DNA from 3 places in the Saccharopolyspora tripterygii genome. Region 3 is predicted to be linked to each of the others. Evidence: riboswitches for the same ligand, from Rfam matches in the RefSeq annotation. Region 3 holds a riboswitch; each other region holds the start of a gene.
What was found. Region 3 has a riboswitch for cobalamin ahead of ACYVF3_RS15475 (putative cobaltochelatase). Riboswitches for the same ligand answer to the same signal wherever they lie in the genome.
Positions count from the first base shown of each region.

Region 1: it holds a riboswitch for cobalamin, as region 3 does, so the genes downstream of both, metE (5-methyltetrahydropteroyltriglutamate--homocysteine S-methyltransferase) here and ACYVF3_RS15475 (putative cobaltochelatase) in region 3, are expected to answer to the same signal.
Region 2: it holds a riboswitch for cobalamin, as region 3 does, so the genes downstream of both, ACYVF3_RS15965 (CbtB domain-containing protein) here and ACYVF3_RS15475 (putative cobaltochelatase) in region 3, are expected to answer to the same signal.

Region 1 is NZ_BAAGZP010000015.1:92,308-96,399, forward strand. Features, by position in the region: gene ACYVF3_RS12350 (SPW repeat protein) at 1-424, shown strand, start outside; gene metE (5-methyltetrahydropteroyltriglutamate--homocysteine S-methyltransferase) at 531-2,819, opposite strand; cobalamin riboswitch at 2,963-3,217, opposite strand; gene ACYVF3_RS12360 (ArsB/NhaD family transporter) at 3,442-4,092, opposite strand, start outside.
Region 2 is NZ_BAAGZP010000020.1:13,728-17,819, forward strand. Features, by position in the region: gene ACYVF3_RS15955 (C40 family peptidase) at 1-313, opposite strand, end outside; gene ACYVF3_RS15960 (hypothetical protein) at 988-1,662, opposite strand; cobalamin riboswitch at 1,747-1,919, shown strand; gene ACYVF3_RS15965 (CbtB domain-containing protein) at 1,950-2,141, shown strand; gene ACYVF3_RS15970 (CbtA family protein) at 2,154-2,906, shown strand; gene ACYVF3_RS15975 (urease accessory protein UreH domain-containing protein) at 3,235-4,071, shown strand; partial or broken gene ACYVF3_RS15980 (hypothetical protein) at 3,982-4,092, opposite strand, start outside.
Region 3 is NZ_BAAGZP010000018.1:351,957-356,048, reverse strand. Features, by position in the region: gene ACYVF3_RS15485 (S1 family peptidase) at 254-1,069, shown strand; gene ACYVF3_RS15480 (GNAT family N-acetyltransferase) at 1,150-1,632, shown strand; cobalamin riboswitch at 1,690-1,861, shown strand; gene ACYVF3_RS15475 (putative cobaltochelatase) at 1,897-3,915, shown strand.

The DNA of each region.
Region 1 (4,092 bases), on a different contig from region 3:
GTCGAGCAGCACACCGATCGCTGGGCATCCGGATCTCACCGAGATGCGCACGCGGTACGAGCGGGCTTCGGAAACCCCGACCGCTCAGGTGGCGGACGGCCTCGTAGTGCTCGGAGGCCTGTTCGTCGCGTTGTCGCCGTGGATCACGGGATTCGCCGCCACGACACCGTCGCTGGCGCTGAACAACCTGATCATCGGCCTGGCCGCCGCGGTCCTAGGGCTGTCGTTCGCGGCGGCCTACCACCGCACCCACGGCATCGCCTGGACCTGCCCGGTGTTGGGGGTCTGGACGATCCTGGCCGTCTTCGTGATGAGCGGAACCGCCATGACGACCTCGACGGTCCTGTGCAACATCATCGGCGGAGCGGTGCTGGTGCTGGCAGGCGCAGCGACCATGGCTTCAGCGATGTCCTCCTCTCGATGATCCCGGAGGTTCGCTGAACCACCGCGGGGTCGTGATCGGGGGAGGGGCAGGGCCACGGGGGTGCCGGCAGTGGCGTTGGAGACGGCACCTCCCGTGACCCTGGTGATCAGCTCAGCGTCGGACGCACCGCCGCGGTCGCGCTGATCACGTTCTTGAGGGCCGTGTTGACCTCGGCGTAGCCCCTGGTCTTGAGGCCGCAGTCGGGGTTGACCCACAAGCGCTGCGCGGGAACGGATTCCAGCGCAGCGCGCAGCAGCGAGGTCACCTCGTCGGTCTCCGGCACGCGTGGCGAGTGGATGTCGTAGACACCGGGACCGACGCCCTTGGCGAACCCGACCGCGTTGAGGTCCGAGAGCACCTCCATGCGGGAGCGCGCGGCCTCGATGCTGGTGACGTCGGCCTCCAGGGCCACGATCGCGTTGATCACGTCGCCGAACTCCGAGTAGCACAGGTGGGTGTGGATCTGGGTGGTGTCGGTGACCCCGGAGGTGGCCAGCCGGAACGATTCCACCGCCCAGTCGAGGTAGTGCTTCTGCTGCGCGGCGCGCAGCGGCAGGAGCTCGCGCAGGGCCGGTTCATCGACCTGGACCACGCGGATACCGGCCGCTTCGAGGTCGTGCACCTCGTCGCGGATGGCCAGCGCCACCTGCTTGGCGGTGTCGGCCAGCGGCTGGTCATCGCGGACGAACGACCACGCGAGGATGGTGACCGGGCCGGTGAGCATGCCCTTGACGGGCTTGTCGGTCAGCTTCTGCGCGTAGGTCGCCCACTCGACGGTCATCGGGTTCGGGCGGGAGACGTCGCCGAAGAGGATCGGCGGGCGCACGCACCGCGACCCGTAGGACTGCACCCAGCCCTTGTGCGTGCTGACGAATCCGTCCATGAGCTCGGAGAAGTACTGGACCATGTCGTTGCGCTCGGGCTCACCGTGCACGAGGACGTCCAGGCCGAGCTCTTCCTGCAGCTCGATGACCCGCTGGATCTCGTCGCGCATGCGCTGCTTGTAGGTGGCGGCGTCGATCGTGCCGTTGCGCAGCGCAGCGCGAGCCTTGCGGACGTCGGTCGTCTGGGGGAACGAACCGATGGTCGTCGTCGGCAGCGGGGGCAGCTGCAGCGCCTCCTCCTGGGCCTTCTGCCGCTGCGCGTAGTCATTGCGGCGGGAGTCCGCGGGCCGAAGCGCGCGCAGCCGGGTCTGGACCTCGGCGTTGCGGACGCGGTCGGCGGCGGCCCGGTCGGCGACCACCGCGGCGGCCTCGGCGAGCGCGTCGGCGACGACCTCGCGGCCCTCGCGCAGCGCGCGGCCCAGCACGACGACCTCCTGGACCTTCTGCGCGGCGAAGGCCAGCCAGGACTTCACCTGAGGGTCGATCTGGGTTTCGGCTTCGACGTCGTAGGGGACGTGCAGCAGCGAGCACGAGGTGCCGATCGCGACCTCGTCGGCCACGCCGAGCAGGGTCGCGCCGGTGGTCAACGCCTGGTCGAGATCGGTCCGCCAGATGTTGCGGCCGTCGACGAGGCCGGCGACCAGCGACTTGGTCCGCAGGCCCGTGAGCGCGGGCAACTTGTCCACAGCGGAGGGACTGGTGACGAGGTCGAGGCCGAGCGCCTCGACCGGCGCGTCGGCGAGCACGTCGAGCGCGTCACCGAGATCGCCGAAGTACCCGGCGACGAGCAACGCGGGGCGGTCCGAGAGCTCGCCCAGCCGGCGGTAGGCCTCGCGCAGCGCGTCGAGCTCGGCCTGCGTGCGGTCGGCGGCGAAGGCGGGCTCGTCGAGCTGTACCCACTCGGCACCGGCCTGCTTGAGCTCCGACAGCAGCGCGGCGTAAGCGGGCAGCAGCTCGTCGAGCTTGTCCAGCGGTGCGAACGAGTCGGGGGCGCCTTCAGCGGGCTTGGACAGCAGGAGGAAGGTCAGCGGCCCGACCAGCACCGGCCGGGTGGTGACGCCCTGCTCGGCTGCCTCGCGGAACTGCTCCACCGGCGTCCGGTCGGTCAACGAGAACCGTTCCTGCGGGCTGATCTCCGGGACCAGGTAGTGGTAGTTGGTGTCGAACCACTTCGTCATCTCCAGCGGTGGGGTGGAGTCCACACCGCGGGCCATCGCGAAGTAGGTGTCGAGCGGGTTCAGCCCCAGTTCGGCGTACCGGGACGGCACGGCGCCGAAGGTGACCGCGGTGTCGAGCACCTGGTCGTAGTAGGAGAACGTGTTGCCCGGCACCGAGTCCAGGCCCGCGTCGGCGAGGAAGCGCCAGGAGTCGGCGCGGATCTTGCCCGCGACGGCGCGCAAGTCCTCCTCGCTGCTGCGCCCGGCCCAGTAGCTCTCCAACGCGCGTTTGAGTTCACGGTCCGGCCCGATCCGGGGGTAGCCGAGTACGGTAGATCCGATCTTGGTGGTCAACGCCCTCTCCTCGCGAGCTCGACATCAGAGGCTCCGAGGTCGCCGTGGAGGCGTGCGGGCGGACACGGGCAGCCGCTTTCGGGCAGCACCGCTTTCCGTTCGTCCGCCAGGTCCTCCCTCGAGACCTCGGATCAGCGCGCGCCGCGGCGCGCGCACCGGTGGCAGGTCTTCGGACTCGCGGGCGCTTCCCGGCCTGGCCGGGCGTTCCTAGTGGCCGTCGCTTCCCGGGCCTCTCGGCCCAGTGCTTGTCTTCGGTCGTGCGACCGGTGACGGCTGTCGTTCCCGCTCACCGCTGCGGGGCAGTCCCGGGTTCGCACCGGGTTCCCTCTTGCCTCGTCCGTCCCTGCGCACGACCTCGGTCGCACCGGGGCGGACGAACCACCAGCACTCACCAGGTTAGTGCCGAAACTTCCTTTGGCAAGCAGTTCCACGATGTGCGCGCCCGGTGCGGACGAGTTGCCGGCGCCCAGCACCGCCCGTGAGGTCGCGGTTCTCCAGATGCACACGCGCTGATGAGACTCCGGTCACAGGGAACCCGCGGGCCGTCGCGCACGGGATCCGGCCGGGTTCATCACCCTCCACAACGGACGGTGAAAGAGCTTGGTGGAGGGGCCGGGTCGGGCTACATCGCGAAGTAGCGGAGCCAGACGTAGAGGGTGGACAGCGCGATGGTCACCGCGGTGACGACCATGCCGTACTTGGTGAACTGCCAGAAGCTGATCGGGTACCCGTTGCGGGAGGCCCAGCCGATCGCCACGACGTTGGCGCTCGCGCCGATCGCGGTGGCGTTGCCGCCGAGGTCGGCGCCGAGGGCCAGCGACCACCACAGCGCCTGGCTGATCTCCGGGTCCGGAACCGTGGCCACGAGCTCCTCGACGATCGGGATCGTGGTCGCCACGAAGGGGATCGTGTCGATCATGCCGCCGATCACCGCCGACCCGATCAGCAGGCCGACCGCGGCGAGGAAGTAGTTGTCGCCGACGAGATCGATCGCGGCGCGCCCGAGCGTGTCGATCACCCCGACGTCGACGAGCCCGCCGACCATGACGAACAGCCCCATGAAGAACACCAGGGTCGACCAGTCGACCTCCTCGAGGAACTGCGGCGCCGTGGTCTGCGAGACCAGCACCATCAGCCCGGCGCCGAGCAGGCCCACGAAGGCCGGGTCGATGCCGATCGGCCCGTGCAGGACGAAGGCGACGACGACCGCGCCGACGACGATCAAGCAGCGCCGCAGGAGCCGGTGGTCGTGGATGGCGTCGCTGCCGTCGAG
Region 2 (4,092 bases), on a different contig from region 3:
TGAATTCGTCCACGCGAGTGCCGCGGTAGGCCGAACCGGCAAGGCGGTCGACCTCCCCCTGGAGCTTTCCCTGCTCGCCTCGGGCTTGATCTTCGATCGTCTTAGCTTGTTCGACTGAGGCTTTGGCCTTGGCCAGCTCGGCTTCGTTGGAATCCATGGCCATCTCGGCGTCGCTGAGGTCTTCCTCGGCTTTAGCCGCGTCCGCCCCGAGTTTCTTGTATTCCTCAAGGGGGTCCGAGGGCTGCGCGCCAGCGGGGATCGCGATGGTTCCGGCCATCATGGCAATCGCGGATGCCGCGAGCGCTGCCTTCATCGACTGTTTGAGTCGGTGTGACGCCACGTTTGCGAAAGCCTCCTCTGTCCTGGCAGGACCTTCCGCTTGCGATGAGCGGATCCCACCTCACGGTGTGTCAGCGAGGGCTCCCCGCGGCCCGATCGCGAAAGCTACTGGAAAGATCCGCGAATGTCTACTAACCACGATCGTAGATACGCAGTGGAATTGACCGATCACGCTCTGTTCTGCGCGTAGGAGCTAGGTGAGTCAGCAGCTGGTGAATACATGGACTGATCGGTTCTGTGCGCGCGGGATACTGGGCTCGTGGTTGAGGCCGACGCAAGTGTGAGGCTTTCGGCTGGTAAGCGAAGGTCTTCGGGAGCACGGTGCGGAACGCGTGAGGTCTGCCTGATCAAGCGAGGCATCCCTGATGGCGGTGCGAGGCCCGAACTGCGCCGTCCCGTGGCGTGCCCCGTGCTCCGTGTTCACAACCCGTTCCATGCCCCGGGCCTCGGAAATCGGAACGGGCCACCCGCGTTGTGCGGGCCCTCCTCGTGAAGCAGCCGTTGCTGACTAAGGAACAGCTACCCAGGAGATCGAGGCGCTCCGGCCCTCGGTGCAGGTTCAGGCCGGTGTTGCCGAAGATGCCCGCCACCTTGCTCTCCTTCGCGTACTGCCAGAAGTCCCAGTTGCCAAAGCCGTTGGGGCGTTCATCACGCCTGTCGGCGTGGGGCGTTGTGGAGTGGGCATTCTGTGCAGTAACCAGTGCCGGATCGCCACAACTGGCAGCACGTCCGACGCCGGGACCACAAACTGCTCTGCGTCGCACCGAAGTCGAGCAGATCTGCTCGGCCAGTCTCAGCGCGCAGTTGCACTGCTGTGGCGAGCACGTCACCTCCTGCCCCGTTCGCGGCGAGCCGTCGCAGCACCTCGCCGATCAAGCCGACGGCGTTGCCCCAGTACTGATCGCTGTCGGCTGGTGGGCCGCCGATGGCCGCCAGTCCACGGGTGAGCGGTGCGAGGAAGTGGGAAACGTTGGGCCACCAGGCGTTTGCGCAAGATCGATCACGCAGAACAAGGCCGTGCACCAACCCGTCCGCGTCGACCACAACGGATGCTTCGGCCAGCGAAGGAACAGGCCAGGCGAAGTGGTGTTCGGGGACTGTCGCGCACAGCGCCAGCCACGAAGCCCGAAAAGCCACCAGTACCGTGCCCGCGCGGTGATGTTGAAACCCGGCCAAACGCTGCCAGGCTTGCACGTCGCGCGCCAAGAATCCGTTGGCCTCGTCGCAGTACGATTCCCATGCCACGACGTCGTCGGCGTCGGCGAGGGGGCGTGCCAGCGAGCGAGTGGTCTGGTCCAGAGCGGCTTTTGATGAATCCTGCACCCCGGCATTGGACCTGATGTGCTGGAGAACCGATGCAGTGAGGTTCGTCGCGGGATCGGCTGTTGTGGGCTCGGCGATCTCCTCGTACTCTTCTGCTGCCGCAGTGCACGGGAAGCCGGTGGAATTCCGGCGTGGTCCTCGCCACTGTGACCGGGGAGCGACCCTGATCTCGCCACTGGACACCGCGTCGGTGTCTGGGAAGGCCAGGGGAGCATTGATCCGGAAGCCAGGAGACCGGCTGCGGCAGTGACACCACGTTCCACGAGAGATGGAAGGCAGGTTTTGACATGACCACCGCTGGTCTGCCCGCTGCGCAGCGCATCCACGTTCCCGTCTGGGCTTGGGCCTTGGCCGCGTTCGCGATCGTTGTGCTCTACGTCGTGCTTCAGGAAAACGGTGCGGTGCTCGCGCAGGCGGCGGACACCATCCACGAGTTCACTCACGACGGCCGGCACGCCCTCGGCGTGCCCTGCCACTGAACGGGGACGCTCATGAGCTCGCCGTTCGCCACTTTCCTGCGGCGGGGCTTGCTGGCGGGGCTGCTCGCCGGCCTCACGGCCGCGCTGTTCTCGCTTCTGCTGGTCGAAACCCCGCTCCGCGCTGCGCTCGAGGTCGAGGAGGCACGCTCGCACGCCGCCGGTGAGCACGCCCACGAGGAGTTGTTCAGCCGCCCAACCCAGGTGGTCGGCGGCATGGTCGCCGCGCTTGTCGTCGGGTTGGCGATCGGGACGATCTTCGCGGTCGTGTTCGCCCACAACCGACACCGGCTGCCCGCGCGAACCGACTTCGGACGGAGCCTCCAGCTCGCTGCGTCCGGGTTTCTCGCCGTGTCGCTGCTACCGGCGCTGAAATATCCTGCGAACCCACCGGGAGTGGGGGACGGGGAAACGGTCACTTTCCGTACTGTCGCGTACTTTTCGCTGATCGTGGCGGGTATCGCGATCCTGCACGCGGTCGGCTACCTGCACCGGTACCTGGCTGTTCACGGATGGTCACCGGCGCGTCGCAGTACTGCGGCAGCTGCCGGAGGAATCGTGTTGACCGGTCTCGTCCTATGGGCTTGGCCGTCGAACCCGGATCCCGTACCCCCGGACGTGCCCGCTGCGTTGCTGTGGCGCTTCCGCTTGTCCTCACTCGCTGAACTCGCCGGAATGTGGACGGTCCTCGGTTTCGCCTTCGGCCTGCTCAACGAGCCCCGAAAACAACGACCGACCACGACAGCCTCGCCGGCAACGGCACCATAGCGACGGGTACCCCGCCCGGTCTTCTCCCAAGGTCGGGCGGGTGTTTCCACTTGTCGCCAGTGCGATTCGGGGTGCCGACAGGTATTCGCGATCGGTTGGGGTCGCGACGACTACTGATCACGTCCCACGACGTGCACGACAAAGCGCAGCAACAGCCAATAGCAGAGTGAACAGGGTACCTGCGCTCAGGTTGGTCGGCCGGCAGGTGTTTGGGGTGACTTAAGAGCAACGCCGTCGAAGGGGCCGCTTGCGGCCAGGCTGGCATGCGCTGTGCGGGTAGTAGAAATGGTCCGATGCCGGGGGTTACGAGCGTGCATACCATCGCTCCGTGAAAGAGTTCACATTTGCTGCATTGTTGTGGTCGGAGTGCGGTTGCGGAAGCCGATGGGTCACCGTCGCTCCTCGTGGTCGCAGGAGAACACGCTGTACTCGAACCTGGATCATCCGCTCGCGCTTGCTCATCGGCCTGCTCGCCGGTGGTGTTTCATGTGCCGCAGTCCAGGGCGGACTGCTCGCGGGCTTGATCACCCGCCAGCATCGCAACGCCGCCCCTACCGAGACCGGAAACACCGCCGTGCGGACCAAAACAACCCAGAGTCCGCTCAATCGGCTCGCCGACGATTTCGCACCCGTCGGTGGCTTCCTGATCGGCAAGCTCGTCTCCCACAGCGTGCTCGGCGCACTGCTCGGCGCACTGGGCACGGTCGTGCAGATGTCGGTCGGCACCAGGACCGCGTTGCAGCTGATCGCCGGTGTGGTGATCTGCGTGCTGGGACCCTCCCAGCTCGGCGTGCCCGGTTTCCGCAACATCGTCATCGAAGTCGGGAACGCGCCAGTTTCGCATCGGCGGAAGAGCCACGCGGGGCCACGTACTGACCAGGAGTTTGGGGCCACCTCATCGAGGCCCGGTTCTGAAGTCGCAACCAGTCGCGCGAGTCGCTTTCGACGTTCGTGGTTCGTAGAGGCGGAAATCCGCTGTGCGAAAACGTGCGCCCTTGCTGCGCGAACCGCTCGCACAAGGTGGGGCCGGTTACCGGCCACGGATATCTCCGAGACGTTGCTGGTACTCTTCCGGATCGAGTTCTCCCGCTGCATAGCGTCGCCGGAGCTCGGTCTCCGCCGGGTCTTCGCGCTGCCGTGTCAGCTGGCTTTGGCTTATCAGTGACCTGGCCAGCCACATGATCGC
Region 3 (4,092 bases):
TGATCAGGTGCTTCTCGTCATCCGGTCAGGCGAAATCGGCGGACGCCCGGGGTGGAGGCACCCGGATCCGCGGCGGCCTGAGGTGGAGTTGCGATCGTCAACGTCGACGTTCGCGAAAGAATTTGCTTTCGACTTACAGTTTATCGAAAGATTTTCCCGTGAGCGTGTGAGTTGCGCCTCGTGATGTTTCGGTGTGCAGGTGATTACGGTGTGTCCGCTCCGTCGATGACCGCGACAGCTGGAGGCACCCGCTTTGGGCCGCGAACAGGGATCCGCCGACAAGACCCGGGCGCTGCGCGCGCTCGCCATCGCCGGGGCGGTCACCGCGCTGGCCAGCACGAGCCCCGCCGCCCACGCCGAACCGGCGGTCACCGGCGACGACCAGCCGCAGTCCCGAATCCTCGGCGGCTCCGGCGCCGACACCCAGGACGCGCCCTGGGTCGTCGCGCTCACCGACCGGTACGGCAACCACTTCTGCGGCGGCACCCTGATCCGCGCGGGCGAGGTCGTCACCGCGGCGCACTGCGCGCACGACCCGCTCACCGGGGCGGAGCGCTCGCCCAGCGACCTCAAGGTGGTCGCCGGACGCACCGACCTGCGCAGCTCGGAGGGCACCGAAGCCGAGGTCGACAGCGTGTGGGTGCACCCGCGGTACGAGGACTTCACCACCGGCGACGACCTCGCGGTGCTCAAGCTCAGCACGCCCCTGCCGCAGCGCCCGCTGCCCGTGGTCGAGCCGGGCGACCAGTCGCCCTACCGGCCCGGCACCCAGGCTCGCGTCTACGGATGGGGCCGGACCAGCGAAGACGGACCGCCCTCCGACACCCTCCGGTCCGTGGAAGTGCCGGTGGCCCCGGACGAGAGCTGCCGCTCCGCGTACCCGAACTACGACCCGCGCAGCATGTTCTGCGCCGGATACCCCGAAGGCGGGCGGGACGCCTGCGCCGGCGACTCCGGCGGGCCGATCGTCGCCGACGGACGGCTCATCGGCGTGGTGTCCTACGGAACCGGATGCGGTCGTCCCGGCACGCCCGGCGTCTACACGAAGCTGTCGGCCTACACGCCCTGAGCCCGTGCGCGAGTGGTCTGCACAACTCCGGCCGCCGATGAGTTCGGGAAACCGGGAAGTCCTGTGATATCCAGGTAAGAGTGACCCTTCAGCCGCTCGCGACCGCCGTGCAACGCGCTTACACCGCGGACCTGGACGCCTACGACTTCTACCGGATGCTGCGGTTGCGCGTCGACGTCTTCGTCGTCGAGCAGGAGTGCGCCTACCCCGAGCTCGACGGGCGCGACCTGGAGGATTCGACCCGGCACTTCTGGGTCGACTCCGCCGACGACTACGTGCTCGGCTACCTGCGGCTGCTCGAAGACCCCGACGGCACCTACCGCATCGGTCGCGTCTGCACCGCCAAGAGCGCGCGCGGCCTCGGCCTCGGACGCAAGCTGATGCGCGCCGCCGTCGCCGAGGTGCAGAACTCGCCCGCCGTGCTGTCCGCGCAGACCTACGCCAAGGACTTCTACGCCTCCTTCGGCTTCGTCGAAACCGGTGAGGAATACCTCGAAGACGGCATTCCGCACATCGACATGCGCCGCGAACCGCGCCGCGCGGGCGTCACCGCCGGCCGCTGAGATGTGAGTTGCGGCGCCAGGAGGTTGGGCGCTTGATCGACGTCTGGAACGATGTCGGTGAATCCGTTTGCAAGGGGTGTTGGCAGGAAGCCGGTGCGAGTCCGGCACGGTCGGCGCCACTGTGACCGGGGAGCGGACCTCCCGCGAGAGCCACCGGGGTGACCTGGGAAGGCCGGAGGCCGTGACGATCCGGGAGTCAGGACACTGCGGCCCCTTGTTCCCGACAGCGGGGCGTCCGCACCCCGAGGAAGGAACCACACCGGCATGTCCGCTGCCCCTCGCTTCCCCTTCTCCGCTGTGGTCGGCCACGACGACCTGCGGCTCGCGCTGCTGCTCAACGCGGTGCACCCGCGCATCGGCGGTGTGCTGGTGCGCGGCGAGAAGGGCACGGCCAAGTCGACCGTCGTGCGCGCCCTCGCCGCGCTGCTGCCGCCGCTGGACGTCGTCGACGGCTGCCGCTTCGGCTGCGACCCGGCCGCCCCCGACTCGCAGTGCCCCGACGCACCGCACGGCGACACCGGCACCCGCACGCCGGCGCAGCTCGTCGAGCTGCCCGTCGGCGCCACCGAAGACCGGCTCATCGGCTCGCTCGACCTCGAACGCGCCCTCACCGAAGGCGTCCGCGCCTTCCAGCCCGGCCTGCTCGCCGGAGCGCACCGCGGTGTGCTCTACGTCGACGAGGTCAACCTGCTGCACGACCACCTCGTGGACCTGCTGCTCGACGCCGCCGCCATGGGCCGGGCGCACGTCGAGCGCGACGGCGTCTCCGTCTCGCACGCGTCGTCGTTCCTGCTCGTCGGCACCATGAACCCGGAAGAGGGCGAACTGCGGCCGCAGCTGCTCGACCGCTTCGGCCTCACCGTGCAGGTCGCCGCATCGCGCGAGGTCGAGACCCGGACCGAGGTCGTCCGCCGCCGGCTCGCCTTCGAAGCCGATCCCGCCGGGTTCGCCGCCCAGTGGGCCGACGCGGACGCCGAGCTCGCCGAGCACATCAGCGCCGCCCGCGCTCGCGTGGAGAAGGTCCAGCTGCCCGACACCGAGCTGCGGCGGATCTCCGCGTTGTGCGCGGCCTTCGACGTCGACGGCATGCGCGCCGACCTCGTGCTGGCGCGCACCGCCGTCGCTCACGCCGCCTGGCGCGGCGCCGAAGCCGTGGCCGAGGAGGACGTCGAGGCCGCGGCCCGGCTCGCGCTGCCGCACCGGCGTCGCCGCGACCCGTTCGACGAACCCGGGATGGCCGAGGACCAGTTGCAGCAGGCGCTCTCCGACGCCGCGGACCAGGCCGACGACCAGCAGCCGGAGGATCCCGACGACGACCCCGACGGCGGTCCGGACGGCGGCCCCGGCGGAGGCGAGCCGCAGGACGAGCCCACCGGACCCACCGGCGGTGGAGGGGGAGAGCAGCAGGAGCAGTCCGGCAGCGGTGACACCGAGCGCACCCCGGCCGGCACCGGTCCGTCCTTCCGCGCCCGGCTCCTGGAAGTGCAGGGGCTCGGCGAAGGAGCCCCCGGCCGCCGGTCCCGCGCCCGCTCGCGCAGCGGGCGCACCACCCGCGCGACCACCGTCGACGGCCACGGCCTGCACGTGACCGCGACGCTGGCCGCCGCCGCACCCCACCAGGCCGCGCGCGGGCGCAGCGGTCCCGGGCTCGTGCTGCGCTCCGAAGACGTGCGACGAGCCCTGCGCGAAGGGCGCGAGGGCAACCTCGTGCTCTTCGTCGTCGACGCCTCCGGATCGATGGCCGCCCGCGACCGGATGACCGCCGTCAGCGGCGCCGTGCTGTCCCTGCTGCGAGACGCCTACCAGCGCCGCGACAAGGTCGGCGTGATCACCTTCCGCGGCGACCAGGCCGAAGTGGCGCTCCCGCCCACCTCGTCCGTCGACATCGCCGCGGCCCGGCTCCGCCGGATGCGCACCGGAGGCAGGACCCCGCTCGCCGACGGCCTCCTGCGCGCCGAGCACGTCATCCGTACCGAGAGCACCCGGGACCCGCAGCGCAGGCCGCTCGTCGTGCTGCTCACCGACGGCAAGGCCACCGTCGGCGTCCAGGGCACCCGCTCCGCCCAGGCCTTCGACGACGCCCTGCGCGCCGCGCGGGTCCTCGCCGGCACCGGAACGGCCTCCGTCGTCGTCGACTGCGAGAGCGGACACGTCAAGCTCGGACTGGCGAACCAGGTGGCCACAGCCCTGGGCGGACCCAGCCTGCGGCTGGAGGAGCTCTCCGCCGAACACGTCGCCGGAGTCGTGCGCGCCGTCAGCGGTGACAGCGGGTTGGCCGCTTAGTCTCTTTTTGGTTACGAGATTCAGCCCTGTGAGTACCGACCCATCGGTCGGATTGGTACGGTGACCACCAGTCCACCTGACCCCCAGGGGTGGACCTCCAAAGTGCCCCGCGCTCCCAGCGACCCCCAGGCCGGTTGAGCGCGGGGCTCTTTTTCGTCTGTTCCGGTGGTCGGCTTG